4 regions of the Pseudomonas sp. HLT2-19-2 genome follow, and region 1 is predicted to be linked to each of the others. Evidence: predicted binding sites of a transcription regulator. Region 1 holds the regulator's gene; each other region holds the start of a gene.
What was found. Region 1 encodes sigma-54, which starts transcription at its own class of promoters, with help from an activator protein. Its sites were predicted from a motif close to ANTGGCATNNANNTTGCTNT; they were not measured.

Region 1 (4,719 bases):
TTCCGGGAATCTCAGCTGCTGAAAACCTGGGGCTGACGCCTTGGGTGGCCAGCGGACTGATCAGTTTCGGCATCTTGCTGGGCTTGCAAGTCTTGGGCTGCTGATCGGGTTTTGTTTGATGATGGTGATGGATACAGCGCTCGCCTAGGCGAGTGGTTAACCACCTTCGCCGAAGTAGTCCTTGATCAAATCCACCAAAGCCTGCAAGGCTTCGTCAGCTTGCTCACCTTCGGTACTCAGGTGAATTATTGTTCCCTTGCCGGCAGCGAGCATCATCATCGCCATGATGCTTTTTCCGTCTACCATGGACTCGGGAGTTCGTCCGACCCGGATCGTGCAATCCTTGAACTCACCGGCAACGCCAACGAATTTTGCAGAAGCGCGGGCATGCAGGCCCAGTTTGTTGATGATTTCGATATCCAGAGCAGGCATCGCGGTGTGAATCCTTTAGCTGAGGTCGCGGTGGCGAACCTGGACGTTCTTCAGGTTTTTTTGCAAGGCCTGGCCCAGACGTTCGGTCAGGTAGACGGAGCGGTGATGTCCGCCGGTGCAGCCAATGGCAATGGTGACATAAGCACGGTTGCTGGCGGCGAAGCGTGGCAGCCACTTGAGCAAGTACGTGGAAATGTCCTGGTACATCTCTTCGACATCCGGCTGGGCCGCCAGGTAATCGGCGACCGGTTGATCGAGCCCGGAATGATCGCGCAATTCCGGTTTCCAATAGGGATTGGGCAGGCAACGCACGTCGAACACCAGATCGGCGTCCACCGGCATGCCACGCTTGAAACCAAAAGACTCCACCAGAAACGCAGTACCGGGCTCCGGCTGGTTCAGCAGGCGCAGCTTGATGGTATCGCGTAGCTGATACAGGTTCAGGTTGGTGGTGTTTACTTTGAGATCGGCGAGGTCGGCAATCGGCCCGAGCAAGGCGGTCTCATCGTTGATGGCTTCGGCCAGCGAGCGATCGGCATTGCTCAGCGGGTGACGCCGACGGGTTTCCGAGAAGCGTTTGAGCAAGGTTTCTTCATCGGCGTCCAGATAAAGCACATCACACTGGATATGCCGGCTGCGCACTTCTTCCAGCAGCTCGGGAAACCGCGATAAGTGACTTGGCAAGTTGCGCGCATCGATGGACACGGCAACCAGCGGTTGTGCCAGCTCGGTGTGAATCAACGCGCGTTCGGCCAGCTCCGGCAACAGCCCGGCAGGAAGGTTGTCGATGCAGTAGTAGCCGTTATCCTCGAGTACATCGAGGGCGGTACTTTTACCTGAGCCGGAGCGGCCACTGACGATGATCAAACGCATGATTAGTGACCGTTTTGCTCGTCCAGGACAACCTGATACAAGGCTTCATTGCTCGGAGCGCTGCGCAGTTTTTCGCGCACTTCCTTGCGATCGAGCATGCTGGCGATCTGGCGCAGTAGCTCCAGGTGCGCATCGGTGGCAGCTTGCGGGACCAGCAGAACGAACAGCAGGTCAACCGGAGCACCGTCGATGGCGTCGAAATCGATGGGGGCGTCGAGGTGCATCAAGGCGCTGATGGGCGAGTTGCAGCCCTTCAGGCGACAGTGGGGGATGGCGATGCCGTTGCCAAAACCGGTCGAACCGAGTTTTTCACGGGCAATCAGAGCCTCGAAGACATCTTGCATCTCCAGATCCGGCACTTCGCGGTGGATAAGGTTGGCAATTTGCTCGAGGGCTTTCTTTTTGCTGCCGCCCGGCACGTTCACGAGGGAACGGCCGGGGGTCAGGATGCTTTCAAGTCGGATCATGGGTTGGGAGTGTTAACGACCGGTCGCGCCCTGGAGGAGGCTTTGGGTCTTTTCCTTATGCTTTTTAAGTTGTTTATCCAGCTTGTCGGTCAGTGCGTCGATCGCCGCGTACATATCGGTATGCTCCGCGTTTGCGACCACTTCATTGCCGGGAATATGCAGCGTGGCTTCGATTTTCTGCTTGAGCTTTTCGACCGTCATCGTGACTTGCACGTTGGTGATCTTGTCGAAATGCCTCTCTAATCGTTCGAGTTTTTCGCCGATGTAGGTGCGAAGAGGTTCGGTCACTTCCAGTTGGTGTCCACTGATGTTGACTTGCATACAGCTCTCCTTCGTTGCCAGTGCATAAAGCGGCAGGCAGAAATGCCTGCCACTGGAACGCTGTGGCGTGGCTCTACATCAACCGCTTGCGTTCGCTCGAAGGCGCGATCCCGAGGGATTCGCGGTACTTGGCGACGGTGCGGCGAGCCACCTGAATGCCTTGTGCCTCCAGTAAACCAGCGATCTTGCTGTCACTCAACGGCTTTTTCTGATTTTCCGCAGCAACCAGTTTTTTGATGATCGCGCGGATCGCCGTAGACGAGCATTCACCGCCCTCTGAGGTGCTGACGTGGCTCGAGAAAAAGTATTTCAGTTCATATATGCCCCGTGGGGTATGCATGAACTTTTGCGTGGTCACCCGTGAAATCGTCGACTCATGCATGCCCACCGCTTCGGCGATGTCATGCAGGACCAGCGGTTTCATGGCTTCGTCGCCGTATTCAAGAAAGCCGCGCTGATGCTCGACGATCTGAGTGGCTACTTTCATCAGGGTTTCGTTGCGGCTTTGCAGGCTCTTGATGAACCAGCGGGCCTCTTGCAACTGATTGCGCATGAAGGTGTTGTCGGCGCTGGTGTCGGCGCGACGCACGAAACCGGCGTATTGAGCATTGACCCGCAGGCGCGGCACGGATTCCTGGTTCAGCTCCACCAGCCAGCGCTCGTTGTCCTTGCGTACGATCACGTCGGGAACGACGTATTCGGCTTCGCTGGACTCGATTTGCGAGCCTGGGCGCGGGTTGAGGCTCTGGACCAGTTCAATCACTTGGCGCAGCTCATCTTCCTTGAGCTTCATGCGACGCATCAGCTGGCTGTAGTCGCGGCTGCCGAGCAGGTCGATGTAATCGGTGACCAGGCGTTTGGCCTCGACCAGCCAAGGGGTCTTGGCGGACAACTGACGTAATTGCAGCAGCAGGCATTCGCCCAGGTTACGGGCGCCGATGCCAGCGGGTTCGAATTGCTGGATGCGGTGCAGGACGGCTTCGATTTCGTCCAGTTCGATGTTCATTTCTGGATCGAAGGCTTCGAGAATCTCCTCGAGGGTTTCGTCCAGGTAGCCCTGATTGTTGATGCAGTCGATCAGGGTCACGGCAATCAGGCGATCAGTGTCGGACATCGGTGCCAGGTTCAGTTGCCACAGCAAGTGGCTTTGCAGGCTTTCGCCGGCCGATGTACGGGTGGTGAAATCCCACTCGTCGTCGTCGTTGCTCGGCAGGCTGCTGGCGCTGGTCTGGTAGACGTCTTCCCACGCGGTGTCGACGGGCAGTTCGTTGGGAATGCGCTCGTTCCAGTCACCTTCCTCGAGGTTGTCCACCGTCGGGGCGGTTTCCTGGTAGGAGGGTTCCGAAACATCGGCGTTGGGAGGCTGTTCGGCTTTGTCGGCCAAGGGGTCGGCGTTATCGAAGTCGTCGCCTTCTTCCTGGCGTTCGAGCATCGGATTGGACTCCAGGGCCTCCTGGATTTCCTGTTGCAGGTCCAGGGTCGACAATTGGAGCAGGCGGATGGCCTGTTGCAGCTGCGGTGTCATCGTCAGCTGCTGGCCCATTCTCAAGACTAGCGATGGTTTCATGGCAGGGGCTTAACACCTTATTCGCCGGCGCACATGCGCCATCCACTACAGGGCGCCGAAGCGCCAAACATAAGCAAATTATATGCCTGAAACTGCAACGTTTGCCTAGAGCGCTGTAACAATAAAAAACTATTCATTTTTATCGAGACAAGCGCTCGGTCGACTAGCCAGGCACCTCAGTGCTTACAGGCGGAACTCATGGCCCAGATACACTTCCTTGACCAGGTCGTTGGCCAGGATGGTGGCAGAGTCACCTTCGGCAATCAGCTGTCCATCGTTGACGATGTAAGCGGTTTCGCAGATATCCAGGGTTTCACGGACGTTGTGGTCAGTGATCAATACGCCAATGCCCTTGGCCTTGAGGTGATAGATGATCTGCTTGATGTCGCCCACCGAAATCGGGTCCACGCCGGCGAACGGTTCGTCGAGGAGGATGAATTTCGGGTTGGTGGCCAGTGCCCTGGCGATTTCCACGCGGCGGCGTTCACCGCCGGACAGACTCATACCGAGGTTGTCGCGGATGTGGCTGATGTGGAATTCCTGCAGCAGGCTTTCCAGCTCTTTGCGACGACCGGTCTTGTCGAGCTCCTTGCGGGTCTCGAGGATTGCCATGATGTTGTCGGCTACCGAGAGTTTGCGGAAGATCGATGCTTCTTGCGGAAGATAGCCGATACCGGCCTTCGCACGACCGTGCATAGGCTGGTGGCTAACATCCAGATCGTCAATCAGTACGCGGCCCTGATCGGCCTGTACCAAGCCAACAATCATGTAGAAACAGGTGGTCTTGCCGGCGCCGTTGGGACCCAGCAGGCCGACGATCTGACCGCTGTCGATCGACAGGCTGACGTCGCGCACGACCTGACGGCTCTTGTAGCTCTTGGCCAGATGCTGAGCTTTCAGAGTTGCCATTACGGGGCCTTTTGCTCTTCGGTTTTCTTTTTCGGCTGGATCACCATGTCGATCCGCGGACGCGACTCGGTGACCTTGCTGCCCGTAGCGCGACCGGCGCTGGCAAGCTTTTTGTTGGTGTCATAGACGATTTTCTCGCCCTGGGTCACG
Region 2 (4,719 bases), 660 kb from region 1:
AGCCTTTCCGTCAACACGGTTTTGCGTCGTGCCGGTTGCAGGTGATCGACATAAAATCTGCCTCCTGACAAAAATTCCGGCCACAAAAAACCCCTCGATTGAGGGGCTCTTTGTGCAGCGCTTTCAACCAACCCGCATCAGGTCATCTGAATAATGGTTTGCATGATGGTGCTTTGGGTGGAGATGGTCTTGGCGTTCGCCTGGTAGTTGCTTTGCGCCTTGATCAGGTCGACCAGTTCATTGGTCAGGTTGACGTTGGACTCTTCCAGGGAGTTGGAGGCGACCGAACCCAGGGTGCCGGTTTCCGGTGCATCGTAGCCCGGGATACCCGACGCGTAGGTTTCTTTCCAGCTGGTGCCGCCGACTGGCTGCAGGCCTTGCTCGTTGGTGAAACTGGCGAGTGAGATCTGGCCAATAGGCTTGGTCTGGTTGTTGCTGAAGTTAGCCAGCAACACACCGCTGCCGTCGATGGTCAGGTTGGTGATCTGGCCGGTGGCGTAGCCGTTCTGCGCAGGAATCGAACGCGCGGTGTCGGCGTTGAATTGCGTGGTGTTGGTCATGGAGAGGGTGACGCCCCCCGGATCGGCGGCGGCGCCGTTGGCTGCCCACACGCCATTGGTCACCTTGCCAGGAATCCAGCCCGTGATCTTCAGGTCAGGGCTGACGATCGGCGTTGGGGTCGCCGGAGTGGTGACCGAAACCAGCTTGCCCGAGGTGTCGAACGCCATGGTCGAAGCGACCGGCGGGGACAGCGGGGTCGCGGTAGGACTAGGGTCGCTGCCGTTCGGGTTGCGACCATCGATCAGGGTGTAGGTTTTCCAGGTGTTCGCGCCAGTCTTGACCATGTACTGGTCCATGACGTGCGAGTTACCCTGAGTATCGAAAATCGGAGTACTGAACTGCTTGGTGAAGGATGCCTGCTTGCTCGGGTCGAACGGGTTGGCAACCTGATCGATATTCAATGCCGTAGAGTTCAGGTTGATCGTCGACGAAACAGTGGTGGTGGTTTTCGGCGCCAGGTTCGAGGTGTCGATGCGCAGGTCGGTCAAAATGCCATTGACGATCTTGCCATTGGCATCCACACCGTAACCCTGCAGACGCGCGGTGTTGTCGGTGTTGGTGACGTAACCTTCCTTGTCGACCTTGAACGTACCGGCACGGGTGTAGGACAGCGAGCCGCTGTTGTTCAGCACGAAGAAGCCCGAACCGTTGATACCCATGTCCAGCACGTTGCCGGTATTGCTGACGTCGCCCTGGGTGAACTGCTGGGAAACGTTGGCCAGGCGCACGCCGTTACCGATGGTTTTGCTGCCGGAACCCAGCTTGGTGGCCGAATAAACGTCTTCGAATTCTGCACGGGACGATTTGAAACCGGTGGTCGCGACGTTGGCGATGTTGTTGCCGGTTACGTCCAGTTGTTTGTTGGCTGCATAGAGACCGCTAAGGCCGATATTGAAAGACATATTCCACTCCTTTGTGCCGTGTTAGCCGGCTCTACATACCAATGGTTTTAACTTTGGACAGGGCGATGCTGCCCAGCCCGGCCAGATTGAGCATCAACTCACCGCCGGTCTGGCTGATGGTCACGCTGTTGACCGTTGCTGGCAGGTTGGTGATCAGCGATACCGCCTGGCTATCGATGGTCGTCGATGCCGCGAAGGAGTAAGTGCCCGACGTTAGGGCGTTACCCGCAGAGTCCTTGCCGTCCCAGATGAAGCTGGAATTGCCGGCTGCCTGAGCCCCTTGATCGATGGTGCGAACAAGCTTGCCCTCCGCGTTCGTGATCTTCACCGTAACTCCCGCCACCGACGCCGGGAGCACGACCTCACCGCCAAACGACTTCGAGGTATCGACCACGGCTTTGCTTCCCGGTGCGATGACCGAGCGCCCTACCAGCGACGAGGCTTGCAACGCCTGCGACGAGCTGTTGCTGGCGGCAATTTTGCTCACGCTGGTGTTGAGCGTAGTGATCCCTTCCAGGCTACTGAACTGCGCCAACTGAGCCACGAACTCGCCGTTGTCCTGCGGTTCCAGCGGGTTCTGGTTTTTCAGTTGCGTTACCAGCAACTGCAGGAACGCGTCCTTGCCCAGGGCCTTTTTGCCGGTGGCGCTGTTCGTCGCGGACGCCAGGCCATCGGCACTGGTGTTGGTCTTGATCGAAGAGTTGGCCAAGATGTTTTTGAGGCTAGGGCCACTGGTGGTATCGGTAATACTCATCTGAGTCGCCCCTTATCACTGACCGAGGGTCAGGACCTTCTGCATCATGGTTTTGGCGGTGTTCATCATTTCGGCGTTGGTCTGGAACGAGCGGCTCGCGGAAATCATGTCAGCCATTTCTTCCACCACGTTGACGTTCGGGTAGTAGACGTAGCCCTTGCCGTCGGCCGCCGGATGGTTCGGCTCGTAGCGCGCCTCAAGGTTGCTCTGGTCTTCGACTACGCCCAGCACTTGCACACCTTGACCGGCCGCGTCCTGGTTCTGGAACAACGAATCGCTGCCGCCGCTCTGACCGCCCTGGAACATGGTGGCAAATACCGGGTGCCGTGCACGGTAGGTCTGGTCGATGCTCGAGGAGACGGTCTCGGCGTTGGCGATGTTACTGGCGACGGTGTTCAAGCGAGTGGTCTGGGCACTCATGCCGCTACCGGCAATGTTGAAAACACTGGATAGAGACATGGCTTACTCTCCGCGCAGGGCTGATACCAGCCCTTTGAATTTGCTGTTGAGCAGGGTGAAGCTGGCCTGGAAGCCGACGGCGTTTTCCGCGTAGTTCGACTGTTCAAGCTGGGCGTCCACGGTGTTCTGGTCGATCGACGGTTGCATCGGCGTGCGATACAGCAGCGACTCGTCGCCATTGCCCAGTCCTTCGGCTTCGATATGACGGTTGTTGGTCATGTTCAAGGCGAAAGTGCCGCTCTTGGTCTTCTCGTTCTGCTCGGCGAGCACTTTCGAGAAGTCCAGATCCCGAGCCTTGTAGTTCGGGGTGTCGGCGTTGGCGATGTTGTTGGCCAGGACTTCGGCACGCTGAGCGCGGTAGCCCAGGGCTTGTTCGTGGATACCGAGCGCTTTATCGAAGCTGATGCTCATGTCGGGAAACCTTCGGGTGACCTGATTTTTCGTAACAGAGACAAAGCAAGCGGCGTGCCAATTCAAAAAAGGCCGTAATCCGGGGCTTTGCGGGCAGTGGCAACGTGGCAATGCCAGAAAAGCGGCAACCGATTTCCGCCGCCTGCCGCTTTTCTGCCGCTCGCCTCCCAAAAATCGCAGGCAAAAAAAACGGGAGTCCCTGAGGACTCCCGTTTTTTTATACCGTCAACGAATCACTTCGCCTGGTAAATGATCCCCGGGCTGCATTGGACCATTTGGTAATGGTCCGGCAAACCGTTCAGCGCCTCGGAAGCACCGAGGAACAGATAACCGCCTGGCTTCAACGTGCTGTGAATACGCAACAGGATGTCCTTCTTCACCTCGGCGGAAAAGTAGATCAGCACGTTGCGGCAGAACACGATGTCGAACTTGCCGAGGCTCGCGTAGCTGTCGAGCAGGTTGAACGAGCGAAACTCCACCCGGCTCTTGATTGGTGCCTTGATGGCCCAACGCCCTGGCCCTTTCGGGTCGAAGTAACGCTGAAGGCGCTCGGGCGACAGACCACGGCCGATGGCCAGACTGTCGTACTCGCCGGTCTTGCAGTTGGTCAGCATGGTGCCGGACAGGTCGGTGGCAACGATTTGCACGCCCATCTTCAACTGGCCCATGTTCACGCGCTCGAACTCATCGATCGACATCGACAGCGAATACGGTTCCTGACCCGACGAACACGCCGCCGACCAGATCCGCAGACGCTGGCCAGGGGCGGCCTTGATCGCGGCGGGCAGCACCTTGTTCTTCAAGACTTCAAACGGATAGGTGTCACGAAACCACAGGGTTTCGTTGGTGGTCATGGCATCCACTACCATCTCGCGCAAACCGCTGCGTGGCTGGGTCTGGATGCGCTGGACCAGCTCACCCAGGGACTTGATGCCTTGCTGTTCCATCAGTTTGTTGAGACGGCTTGAGACCAGGTATTGCTTGTTTTCACCGAGCAAAATGCCACAGGCTTTTTCCAGGAAGACCCGGAACTGTTCGAAATCCAAATTACCCGTAGACAAAGATGCCGCCTCTTAAATCGTGTTAACCGCCAGGGGCAGAAGGCCCCTAGCTGATGTCTGCTGCTTTGATCCGGTTGACTACCCGGGATGCCAGGTCATCAGGACGGAATTTGGCAAGGAAGTCATCGGCACCGACCTTCTTGACCATCGCCTGATTGAATACACCCGACAACGAAGTATGCAGGATGATGTGAAGCTTTTGCATGCGAGGGTCGCTGCGGATCTCGGCCGTGAGGGTATACCCGTCCATCTCCGGCATCTCGATGTCGGAAATCATCATCAGGAACTCTTCTTCCGGCTTCTTGCCCTCGTCGACCAGTTTGCGCAGGTAATCCAGCGCTTGCCGACCATCGTTCAACGCCACCACTTCAACACCGACCGTCTGCAGGCAACGGGTCACCTGCTTGCGCGCCACCGACGAGTCATCGACCGTCAGTACTCGCAAGGAAAGCGCCTTGTGCTGGGTTTCGACATCCACCACGCCGACGGAAATCGCTTCCGGTGTCGGCGCCACTTCTGCCAGCACTTTCTCGACGTCGATGATTTCGACTAACTGATTGTCGACCCGAGT
Region 3 (4,719 bases), 1.7 Mb from region 1:
GCTGTCGGTTTTTATATTCAATTCAGGAATAAGCAAATCAATATATATTCCTTTTAATGTCGCTCCGAGAGGTTCATTTTGAAGGCCTGCACATCCGTGCGGATGTATCTGACCTCAGACAGGAAGCCTCATCATGACCATCAAAGCGATCAACGTCCGCAACCAGTTCAAGGGCGTCATCAAGGAAATTGTGACAGGCGAAGTGGTCTCTGAGATTGATGTGCAAACAGCCTCCGGCATCGTCACCTCGGTGATTACCACCCGTTCAGTGCGCGATCTTGAATTGAAAGTGGGGAGCGAGGTGATTGCCTTCGTCAAATCCACCGAGGTCTCGATCGCCAAGCTCTGAAATGGCCAGGGCTTGAGTCCGATGGCCTGTGGGTGCGGCGTCAACCTGACACCTGACACCTGACACCTGCTTCCAGTCGAGGGCGAAGCGCGCCAGGTATTTGCGCAGACGATCAGCATCATTCGGCTGTGCTTTAGTCTGGCGTGACGTGGATTACGGCTTTGAGTTGCAGGCGATCGAACAGATCCATTTTGACGTTTTCGCCGAGCAACTTGTTCAGTCCGTCGTCTGGCTGTGCCAGGCCATCCAGCATTATCAGGAAGTGATCGAAAGGCCGCTCCAAGTACTTCAGCTTCATCGTCAGCAAGTCTCCGGTGCTCAAGGACGGCATGCCGCTGCGCAAACTCCTGCGTCACTGAACCAACCCCCATTCCCATGCAGGGGCCAGACGCCGTTGCCGCGCGCGCCGTCGCAGTTGCAGGCATCGGAAGTCGCCAGGCTCAAGAAACAGGCCTTACCCCTCGACCATTACATGAGTGACTGATATGACACTATCTTCAGGATTGGCAGGTCGGGCGGAAACCGTTGCCCCTGCGTTTGCCGGAGTCGCCGTTCTTCGTGCCGTGGTCGATCCGGCATCAGCGGGTGTTCATCGACATCACCGAGTTCACCCAGGCCCGCACCACTTACCCGGTATTGCCCTGGATTGGCGTGATCCTGCTCGGGTGGGGGATCGGGCCGTGGTTCGGCAAGGACATGGACCCGGCCGAACTGGGCGCCGGCCTGCTGGTGGGTGTGCGTAACACGGCAGGCAAAGGACTCAACGCCAGTCTGTTCAGCGCGGACTACGTCGACACTTGGCGACAGCACTATTTGGGCGCTGTCTACTCCCAGCCATTGGCCGAAGGCCAGGACCTGATCTTTGATCTCAATCTGTACCGAACCCGGGACATCGGCAAGGTCTTGTGCGGCCGCATCGTCAACACCACCTGGAGTTTGCTGTTGACCTACAAGCTCGGTGCCCACAGCTTCGGCGCAAATTCTGATCCGGATCGGGATCGCCTTCGTGCACTTTTATAAGGCCGCGCAACACTGCGCTGCACTATGCGAAGGCAAATTTCGGACTGTCATGGGCCGCCGTGGTCCATATTTACCTGCGCAAGTACTGCCAATCGCCGACTGGCACAAAGTCTGCAAGACACTGTCCAGGCCCACTGTGAACGCAGTCGAGTGGGCAGCCCCCTCGGTCAACGACGATCGATTGGCCGAACAGGCCGTGGGCAACATCGGTGGATCCGGCATAGATGCCTGACTTAGCACCGTAAATGAACAGGCAAAGACGCCTGGAACCGCAAGGTTTCAGGCGTTTTTTTTGCTTTTTGAACAGCTATAGACGGGTGTCTCTTATGAATTCCAATGTTGCCACTTTGAACAAGCTGCAAACGCTGATCGTGATCGGCAATGGCATGGTCGGACATCATTGTGTCGAACAGCTGATCGAACGCGGTGCCCTTGATCACTATCAGCTGCACGTCTTCAGCGAGGAGCCGATGCGTGCCTACGACCGCGTGCACCTTTCCGAATATTTTTCCGGTCGTGATGCCGAGTCGTTGGCCCTCGGTGCAGCCTCGCTGTACCAGACCCCGGGCGTCACCCTGCATTTGGGTGTGCCGGTATTGGAAATCGACCGCGTCCGTCGCCAGGTGATCACCGCGCAAGGCTGCGTCACCTACGACAAATTGGTGCTGGCCACCGGGTCCTATCCGTTTGTGCCGCCGATCGAAGGCGCCGAGGGCGATTCGTGCCTGGTGTATCGCACCCTTGAAGACCTCGACGCCATCCGTGCCGCGGCGGCCAACGCCCGACGCGGTGTGGTCGTCGGCGGTGGCTTGCTGGGCCTGGAAGCGGCCAATGCCCTGAAAACCCTGGGGCTGGAAGCTCATGTTGTGGAATTCGCCCCCCGCCTGATGCCGGTGCAGCTGGATGAGTACGGTGGCCTGGCGCTCAAGGCGCAGATCGAACGGCTCGGCGTTGGTGTGCATCTGTCGCGCGGAACGCAATCGATCAGCGCAGGCGAGGACTACCGCTACCGGATGAATTTCGCCAATGACGAATTTCTTGAAACCGACCTGATCGTGTTCTCCGCCGGTATTCGTGCGCAAGATGCGCTGGCCCGTCAATGCTCGCTGGAAGTCGGTCCGCGCGGCGGCGTCGTGATTGACGACCAATGCCTGAGCAGCGATCCGAACATTTATGCCATCGGCGAGTGTGCCGCCTGGAATGGCAGCATTTTTGGTCTGGTTGCCCCGGGTTATCAGATGGCGCGCGGCGTCGCTGCACTGTTGTGCAACGAAGCGGCCGAGCCGTTCATGGGCGCGGACATGTCGACCAAGCTCAAGCTGCTGGGTGTCGATGTCGGCTCCATCGGCGACGCGCACGGCAGCACGCCGGGCGCGCGCAGTTATCAGTTCATCGACGAAACCACGGCCAGTTATCGACGCTTGGTGGTGGATGCTACGGGCAAGCACGTACTCGGCGCGGTGCTGGTCGGTGACAACAGCTATTACGACACGCTGCTGCAATACATGCAGAACGCGATTGCGCTGCCGGCGGAACCCGCCAGCCTGATTCTGCCGTCGTCCGAAGGCGCGCCGACCCTAGGCCCGGGCGCCTTGCCCGAATCGGCGACGGTCTGCTCGTGCCACAACGTCACCAAGGGCTCCATTTGCTCGGCCATTGACGGTGGCTGCACCGACCTCGGCCTGCTCAAATCGCAGACCAAAGCCTGCACCGGTTGCGGTGGTTGTGCCGGGCTGCTCAAGCAGGTCTTCGAGCATGAGTTGGTTGCCCGTGGCGTCAGCGTCGACAAAAGCCTGTGCGAACACTTTGCCTATACCCGTCAGGAGCTCTACGCGTTGGTGCGGGTAGAAGGGGTGATCACCTTCGAAGAACTGCTGGCCAAGCATGGCCGTGGCCACACCGGTTGCGACGTGTGCAAACCGGCGGTGGGCTCGATCCTCGCTTCGTGCTGGAATCAACCGATCATGGACGCGTCGCTGGTGCCGCTGCAGGACACCAACGACACTTTCATGGCGAACATGCAGAAAAACGGCACCTATTCGGTGGTGCCGCGCATCCCCGGTGGCGAGATCACCGCCGACAAACTGATCGCGATTGGTGTGGTGGCGAAGAAATACGACCTCTACACCAAAATCACCGGCGGCCAGCGTATCGACCTGTTTGGCGCGCAGTTGCATGAATTGCCGGACATCTGGGCCGAGCTGATCGAAGCCGGTTTTGAAACCGGTCACGCCTACGGTAAATCCACCCGCACGGTGAAGTCCTGCGTCGGCAGTACCTGGTGCCGTTATGGCGTGCAGGACAGCGTGCAAATGGCCCTGACCATCGAGGACCGCTACAAAGGCCTGCGCTCGCCGCACAAGCTCAAGTTTGCGGTGTCTGGTTGCACCCGCGAGTGCGCCGAAGCCCAAAGCAAAGACGTTGGCGTGATCGCCACCGAGAAAGGTTGGAACCTTTACATCGCCGGCAACGGCGGCATGCGCCCGCGCCACGCCGAGCTGTTCGCTACCGACCTCGACGATGCAACCCTGATTCGCTACATCGACCGCTTCCTGATGTTCTACATCCGCACCGCCGACAAATTGCAGCGCACTTCGGTGTGGCGCGAAAGCCTGGAGGGCGGCCTCGATTACCTCAAAGAAGTGATCATCAACGACAGCCTCGGGCTGGGTGAAGAGCTCGAGTCGCAGATGCAGTGGGTGGTCAACCGCTATGAATGCGAGTGGGCCAACGCCCTCAAAGACCCGGAAAAACTCAAGCGCTTCCGTACCTTCGTCAACGACAAACGCCCGGACCCGGACATCCACTTTGTCCAGGAGCGTGGCCAGCGGCGCCCGATCATGGCCGCCGAACTCAACCTTATCCCTGTCACCGAGGAGATTGCCTGATGAGCCAGTCCACTACCCAACGCATCGATTCCCTGGAAAACACCGATGCCTGGAAAACGGTGTGCGAGCAACAGGATCTGGTCAGCAACTCCGGCGTCGTCGTCTGGCTCGACGGCGCGCAAGTGGCGCTGTTCTACCTGCCGGGTGCCGAGGGTCGGACCCTCTACGCCATCGACAACCATGACCCGCAATCCGGGGCGAATGTCATCGGTCGCGGGTTGGTCGGCAGCATCAAGGGTGATCTGGTCGTTGCATCGCCGATTTACAAACAGCATTTCCGTCTTGAGGACGGTAGCTGCCTGGAGTACCCGCAACAGCGTCTGCGTGTCTGGCCTGTGCGCTTGAACGCTGGCGTGGTGCAAGTCGGGGTGGCTTGAAGGTGGTCAACAGAATCGCGCAACGGTATCGGAGGCACTGATGAAAACAGCCGCACAATTGCTGAAACTCAAGGTCGTGCAAAAC
Region 4 (4,719 bases), 590 kb from region 1:
GGCCCCGTTGCAGGCCGGGCTCACTGGTGACACTGACGATTAGTTCTCCGGCGCTGCTGCGGACAGTGGCGTCTGGCTCCGGCACCAGTACGCGGAGCATGTCGTAGTGGAAAAGCGGTTTGGCTTCGGTTTTCTTTGGGGCTGTCATCGGCGCAGCACCGGTGGGGTTGGCGGACATGCGATTACTCGTCGCCAGCGGCACGCGCTTGGCGTTGCTGGCGCCTGGCTGGTCGGTGTAGACCCGATTGCCCTGGGCGTCGACGTAGGTGAAAACTTCGGCGGTCACCGGCAGGGCGATCAAGCAGGCGATCAGCAGCCACACCCTCACGGCTTATGCACCCGTTGTACGGTGAACGTCACGGTGGGGCTTTGCTGCACCAGGTTTTCCCCATCGATCACCTGCACTGCGAGGCTGTGTTCGCCGCGATCGGCGTTCACCAGTTGCAGGATCGGAACGTTGCTCGGTTGGCCGTAGGGCTGATCATCCAGCAACAACCTCAATAGATGCGGCCCTTGCAGGCGTGGCTTCATCAAAACGCTGACGGTGAAAGTGCCGTTGTTGGCGCGCAACGCCTCCTCGTTGGGCAGGCCGGTCAGTTCCAGTACCTCGTAGGCGCCACGAGGTTGCTCACGGCCGTTGGCTTCGGCAGATGGTGCAGGTTCGCCCGGCGGCTGGCTTTCGGCTCTGTTGAGCGGAGGCAATTCGACCGGTTGAGCTTTAACGCCGTCGGGCGGTTGATTGCTGTAGGCAGTGTTGCCGTCGGCGTCGGTGTACTTATAGATCTGCGCTGCGGCGGGCAGGGCGATCAGCAGCAAGATGAATAGAAAACCACGACCCATAAAATCGACCAGAAACGAACGCGTTGGATTGCAGCATAGGCGAGTGGTGCCGGTTAGCCCAAGTTGTAAACATTTGGGCATGAACTGCCAAAATCCCTCAAACACCACAAAACCCTGTGGGAGCGGGCTTGCTCGCGAATGCGGTGTATCAGTCAGCATTTATGTAACTGACACACCACATTCGCGAGCAAGCCCGCTCCCACATTGGATTTTTGTCAGCCATAGAATCGCAGCCACAAAAAAGGCCTCCCGAAGGAGGCCTCTTTTTGTCACGCCGCGTGCCGCAGCGCTACCGGATCAGCAGCTGTAGTACAGCTCGTATTCCAGTGGGTGTACGAAGGTACGTACTTTGATTTCTTCTTCGCTTTTCAGAGCGATGTAAGCGTCGATGAAGTCATCGCTGAAAACGCCGCCTTTGGTCAGGAACGCACGACCTTTGTCCAGTTCTTCCAGGGCTTCTTTCAGGCTGCCGCAAACTTGTGGGATCTCTTTCGCCTCTTCAGGCGGCAGGTCATACAGGTTTTTGTCAGCAGCATCGCCAGGGTGGATCTTGTTCTGGATACCATCCAGGCCGGCCATTACCAGGGCAGCGAAGGCCAGGTACGGGTTGGCTGCTGGATCCGGGAAGCGAGCTTCGATACGGCGAGCGCGAGGGCTGGACACGTAAGGAATACGGATCGAAGCGGAACGGTTACGAGCCGAGTAGGCCAGCATTACCGGTGCTTCGAAACCTGGGACCAGACGCTTGTAGGAGTTGGTCGACGGGTTGGTGAAGCCGTTCAGGGCCTTACCGTGCTTGATGATGCCGCCGATGAAGTACAGGGCGGTGTCGGACAGGCCGGCATAGCCTTCGCCAGCGAAGGTGTTCTTGCCATCTTTGGCGATGGACAGGTGAACGTGCATACCCGAGCCGTTGTCGCCGTACAGAGGCTTAGGCATGAAGGTTGCGGTGCGGCCATAAGCGACAGCCACGTTGTGTACGCAGTACTTCAGGGTCTGAACTTCGTCAGCCTTGGCTACCAGGGTGTTGAACTTCACACCGATTTCGTTCTGACCGGCAGTCGCCACTTCGTGGTGGTGAACTTCGATGACCAGGCCCATTTCTTCCATGGCGTTGCACATGGAGGTACGGATTTCGTGGTCGTGGTCGAACGGTGGAACCGGGAAGTAACCACCTTTGATGCCTGGGCGGTGGCCATGGTTGCCGCCTTCGATGTCTTGGTCGGACATCCACGAACCTTGTTCGGAGAAGATTTTGAACATCGAGCCGGAAATGTCGGACTTGAACTTCACCTGATCGAAGATGAAGAACTCAGGCTCTGGACCCACAAATACGGTGTCACCGATACCGGTCGACTTCAGGTATTCCTCGGCACGCTTGGCGATCGCGCGTGGGTCGCGATCGTAGCCTTGCATGGTCGAAGGCTCGATTACGTCGCAAACGATGATCAGCGTTGGATCTTCGGTGAACGGGTCGAGAACGGCAGTGCTGTCGTCCGGCAGCAGGATCATGTCGGAGGCTTCGATGCCTTTCCAGCCGGCGATGGAGGAACCGTCGAACATTTTGCCTTCTTCAAAGAAAGCGTCATCCAGCGCGTCGCGAGCCGGCATGGTCACGTGGTGCTGAGTGCCTTTGGTGTCCGTGAAGCGCAGATCAATCCATTTGACGTCATGATCTTTGATGAGTTGAACCGACTTCGACATAGTGTCCTCCGGGTGGCTTCGGGCTTAAGTAGTGGATGCCCTTGGAATGTGGGTGATGCCGGCGCGAATACTCTGCCAAGGCAACCTGCCTCACAAGGGAGCAAATTGCATGCCAGTGCCCCACCATGGGTTTTCTGCCCCAATATCACGCTTATAAAGGAACAAAGCAGCATAGAGCTGGAAATCGCGCCCCGTAATGTAGCGTTAAATTCAACAAATGACCTGTTTTGGTGCGCGCGAAACCTTCTGCACATTAACTGGTTAAACCTTGAGCAATTTCCGCTATAATCCGCGCCCCCCTTTTTCGGCTGGCCCAGCGCGCGCTGTTTTCATGAAACTAATCGTAAAAGTCTTCCCCGAGATCACCATCAAGAGCCGCCCGGTACGGATGCGTTTCATCCGCCAGTTGGCCAAAAACATCCGTACCGTGCTCCGCGATCTGGACCCGGCTGTGGTGGTGAATGGTGTGTGGGACAATCTCGAGCTGGAAACCCGCGTCAGCGAGCCCAAAGCCCTGAAGGAGATGACCGAGCGCCTGAGTTGCATGCCAGGCATCGCGCATTTCCTGCAGGTCGACGAATACCCGCTGGGCGACTTCGACGACATCGTCGCCAAGTGCAAGCAGCACTTCGGTGATGCGTTGGCCGGGAAGATCTTTTCGGTGCGCTGCAAGCGTGCCGGCAAGCACGAATTCAGCTCGATGGATGTCGAGAAATACGTCGGCAGCCAACTGCGTCGTCAGTGCGGCGCCGCCGGAATTTCGCTGAAAGAGCCCGAAATCGAAGTTCGTATCGAGATTCGCGACAAACGGTTGTTTGTGATCCACAGCCAGCACAACAGCATCGGCGGTTATCCGCTGGGTGCCCTGGAACAGACACTTGTGCTGATGTCCGGCGGTTTCGATTCCACCGTCGCCGCTTACCAGATCATGCGCCGCGGGCTGATGAGCCATTTTTGCTTCTTCAATCTGGGCGGGCGGGCCCATGAACTGGGCGTTATGGAAGTCGCGCACTTCATCTGGAAGAAGTACGGCAGCTCCCAACGCGTGTTATTTGTGAGTGTGCCGTTCGAGGAAGTACTGGGAGAAATTCTCGGTAAAGTCGATAACAGTCATATGGGTGTAGTTTTGAAGCGTATGATGTTGCGCGCTGCTTCCCGTATTGCCGATCGGCTGGACATTGATGCGCTGGTCACCGGCGAAGCGATTTCCCAAGTGTCGAGCCAGACGCTGCCGAACCTGTCCGTGATCGACTGCGTGACCGACAAGCTGGTCTTGCGTCCGCTGATCGCCAGTCACAAGCAGGACATCATCGACCTGGCCAACGAAATCGGTACTGCCGACTTCGCCAAGCACATGCCGGAATACTGCGGGGTCATCTCGGTGAACCCCAAGACACACGCCAAGCGTCCGCGCGTGGAGTACGAAGAACAACAGTTCGACATGGCAGTACTTGAGCGTGCGCTCGAGAACGCCAAGCTGGTGCCGATCGATCGCGTGATCGACGAATTGGGCCAGGATGTGCAGATTGAAGAAGTCAGCGAAGCGCTGGCCGGTCAGATCGTCATCGACATCCGTCACCCGGATGCCGCTGAAGATGACCCGATGGACTTGGCTGGCATCGAGGTACAAGCGATGCCGTTTTATGCATTGAACGCTCGTTTCAAGGAACTGGACCCTACTCGCCAGTACCTGCTGTATTGCGACAAAGGCGTGATGAGTCGCCTGCATGCCCACCATTTGCTCAGTGAGGGGCATGCCAATGTGCGCGTTTATCGACCGAGCTAAGAGCCCGGGGCTGTTTGCCTGTGGCCTGCGTCACCGGCCCCCCGACGCCGCCGTCAAGCTGTAACGGCAAGGCCTGACTCTACTGTTAATCGCTGCCAAGACTTGTCAGCACACCGAATCCTCTGATCGAGATACACAAGTGATCGAAAATCTACGCAACATCGCCATCATTGCTCACGTTGACCATGGTAAAACCACCCTGGTAGACAAACTCTTGCGTCAATCCGGCACCCTGGAGCGCAACGAGCTCAACGACGAGCGCGTGATGGACTCCAACGACCAGGAGAAAGAGCGCGGTATTACCATTCTGGCGAAAAACACCGCCATCAACTGGAACGGCTACCACATCAACATCGTGGACACCCCGGGCCACGCCGACTTCGGCGGCG

Region 2: the regulator sigma-54 is predicted to act here: its motif matches at 3,130-3,149, upstream of flgB (flagellar basal body rod protein FlgB).
Region 3: the regulator sigma-54 is predicted to act here: its motif matches at 1,649-1,668, upstream of nirB (nitrite reductase large subunit NirB).
Region 4: the regulator sigma-54 is predicted to act here: its motif matches at 2,642-2,661, upstream of glnA (glutamate--ammonia ligase).

The regions. Positions count from the first base shown of each region.
Region 1 is NZ_CM142712.1:1,185,364-1,190,082, forward strand. It holds partial or broken gene ACYZTU_RS05430 (ZIP family metal transporter) at 1-83, shown strand, start outside; gene ACYZTU_RS05435 (HPr family phosphocarrier protein) at 157-432, opposite strand; gene rapZ (RNase adapter RapZ) at 448-1,305, opposite strand; gene ptsN (PTS IIA-like nitrogen regulatory protein PtsN) at 1,308-1,772, opposite strand; gene hpf (ribosome hibernation-promoting factor, HPF/YfiA family) at 1,785-2,093, opposite strand; gene ACYZTU_RS05455 (RNA polymerase factor sigma-54) at 2,167-3,660, opposite strand; gene lptB (LPS export ABC transporter ATP-binding protein) at 3,844-4,569, opposite strand; gene lptA (lipopolysaccharide transport periplasmic protein LptA) at 4,569-4,719, opposite strand, start outside.
Region 2 is NZ_CM142712.1:1,844,129-1,848,847, reverse strand. It holds gene flgE (flagellar hook protein FlgE) at 138-1,463, opposite strand; gene flgD (flagellar hook assembly protein FlgD) at 1,495-2,217, opposite strand; gene flgC (flagellar basal body rod protein FlgC) at 2,233-2,676, opposite strand; gene flgB (flagellar basal body rod protein FlgB) at 2,680-3,087, opposite strand; gene cheR (protein-glutamate O-methyltransferase CheR) at 3,321-4,148, opposite strand; gene ACYZTU_RS08500 (chemotaxis protein CheV) at 4,195-4,719, opposite strand, start outside.
Region 3 is NZ_CM142712.1:2,872,070-2,876,788, forward strand. It holds gene ACYZTU_RS13345 (TOBE domain-containing protein) at 134-349, shown strand; partial or broken gene ACYZTU_RS13350 (sigma 54-dependent transcriptional regulator) at 413-593, opposite strand; partial or broken gene ACYZTU_RS13355 (Lrp/AsnC family transcriptional regulator) at 591-708, shown strand; partial or broken gene ACYZTU_RS13360 (OprD family outer membrane porin) at 890-1,324, shown strand; gene nirB (nitrite reductase large subunit NirB) at 1,696-4,257, shown strand; gene nirD (nitrite reductase small subunit NirD) at 4,257-4,634, shown strand; gene ACYZTU_RS13375 (CBS domain-containing protein) at 4,675-4,719, shown strand, end outside.
Region 4 is NZ_CM142712.1:596,597-601,315, forward strand. It holds gene ACYZTU_RS02865 (DUF4124 domain-containing protein) at 1-328, opposite strand, end outside; gene ACYZTU_RS02870 (DUF4124 domain-containing protein) at 325-840, opposite strand; gene glnA (glutamate--ammonia ligase) at 1,138-2,544, opposite strand; gene thiI (tRNA uracil 4-sulfurtransferase ThiI) at 2,876-4,330, shown strand; gene typA (translational GTPase TypA) at 4,470-4,719, shown strand, end outside.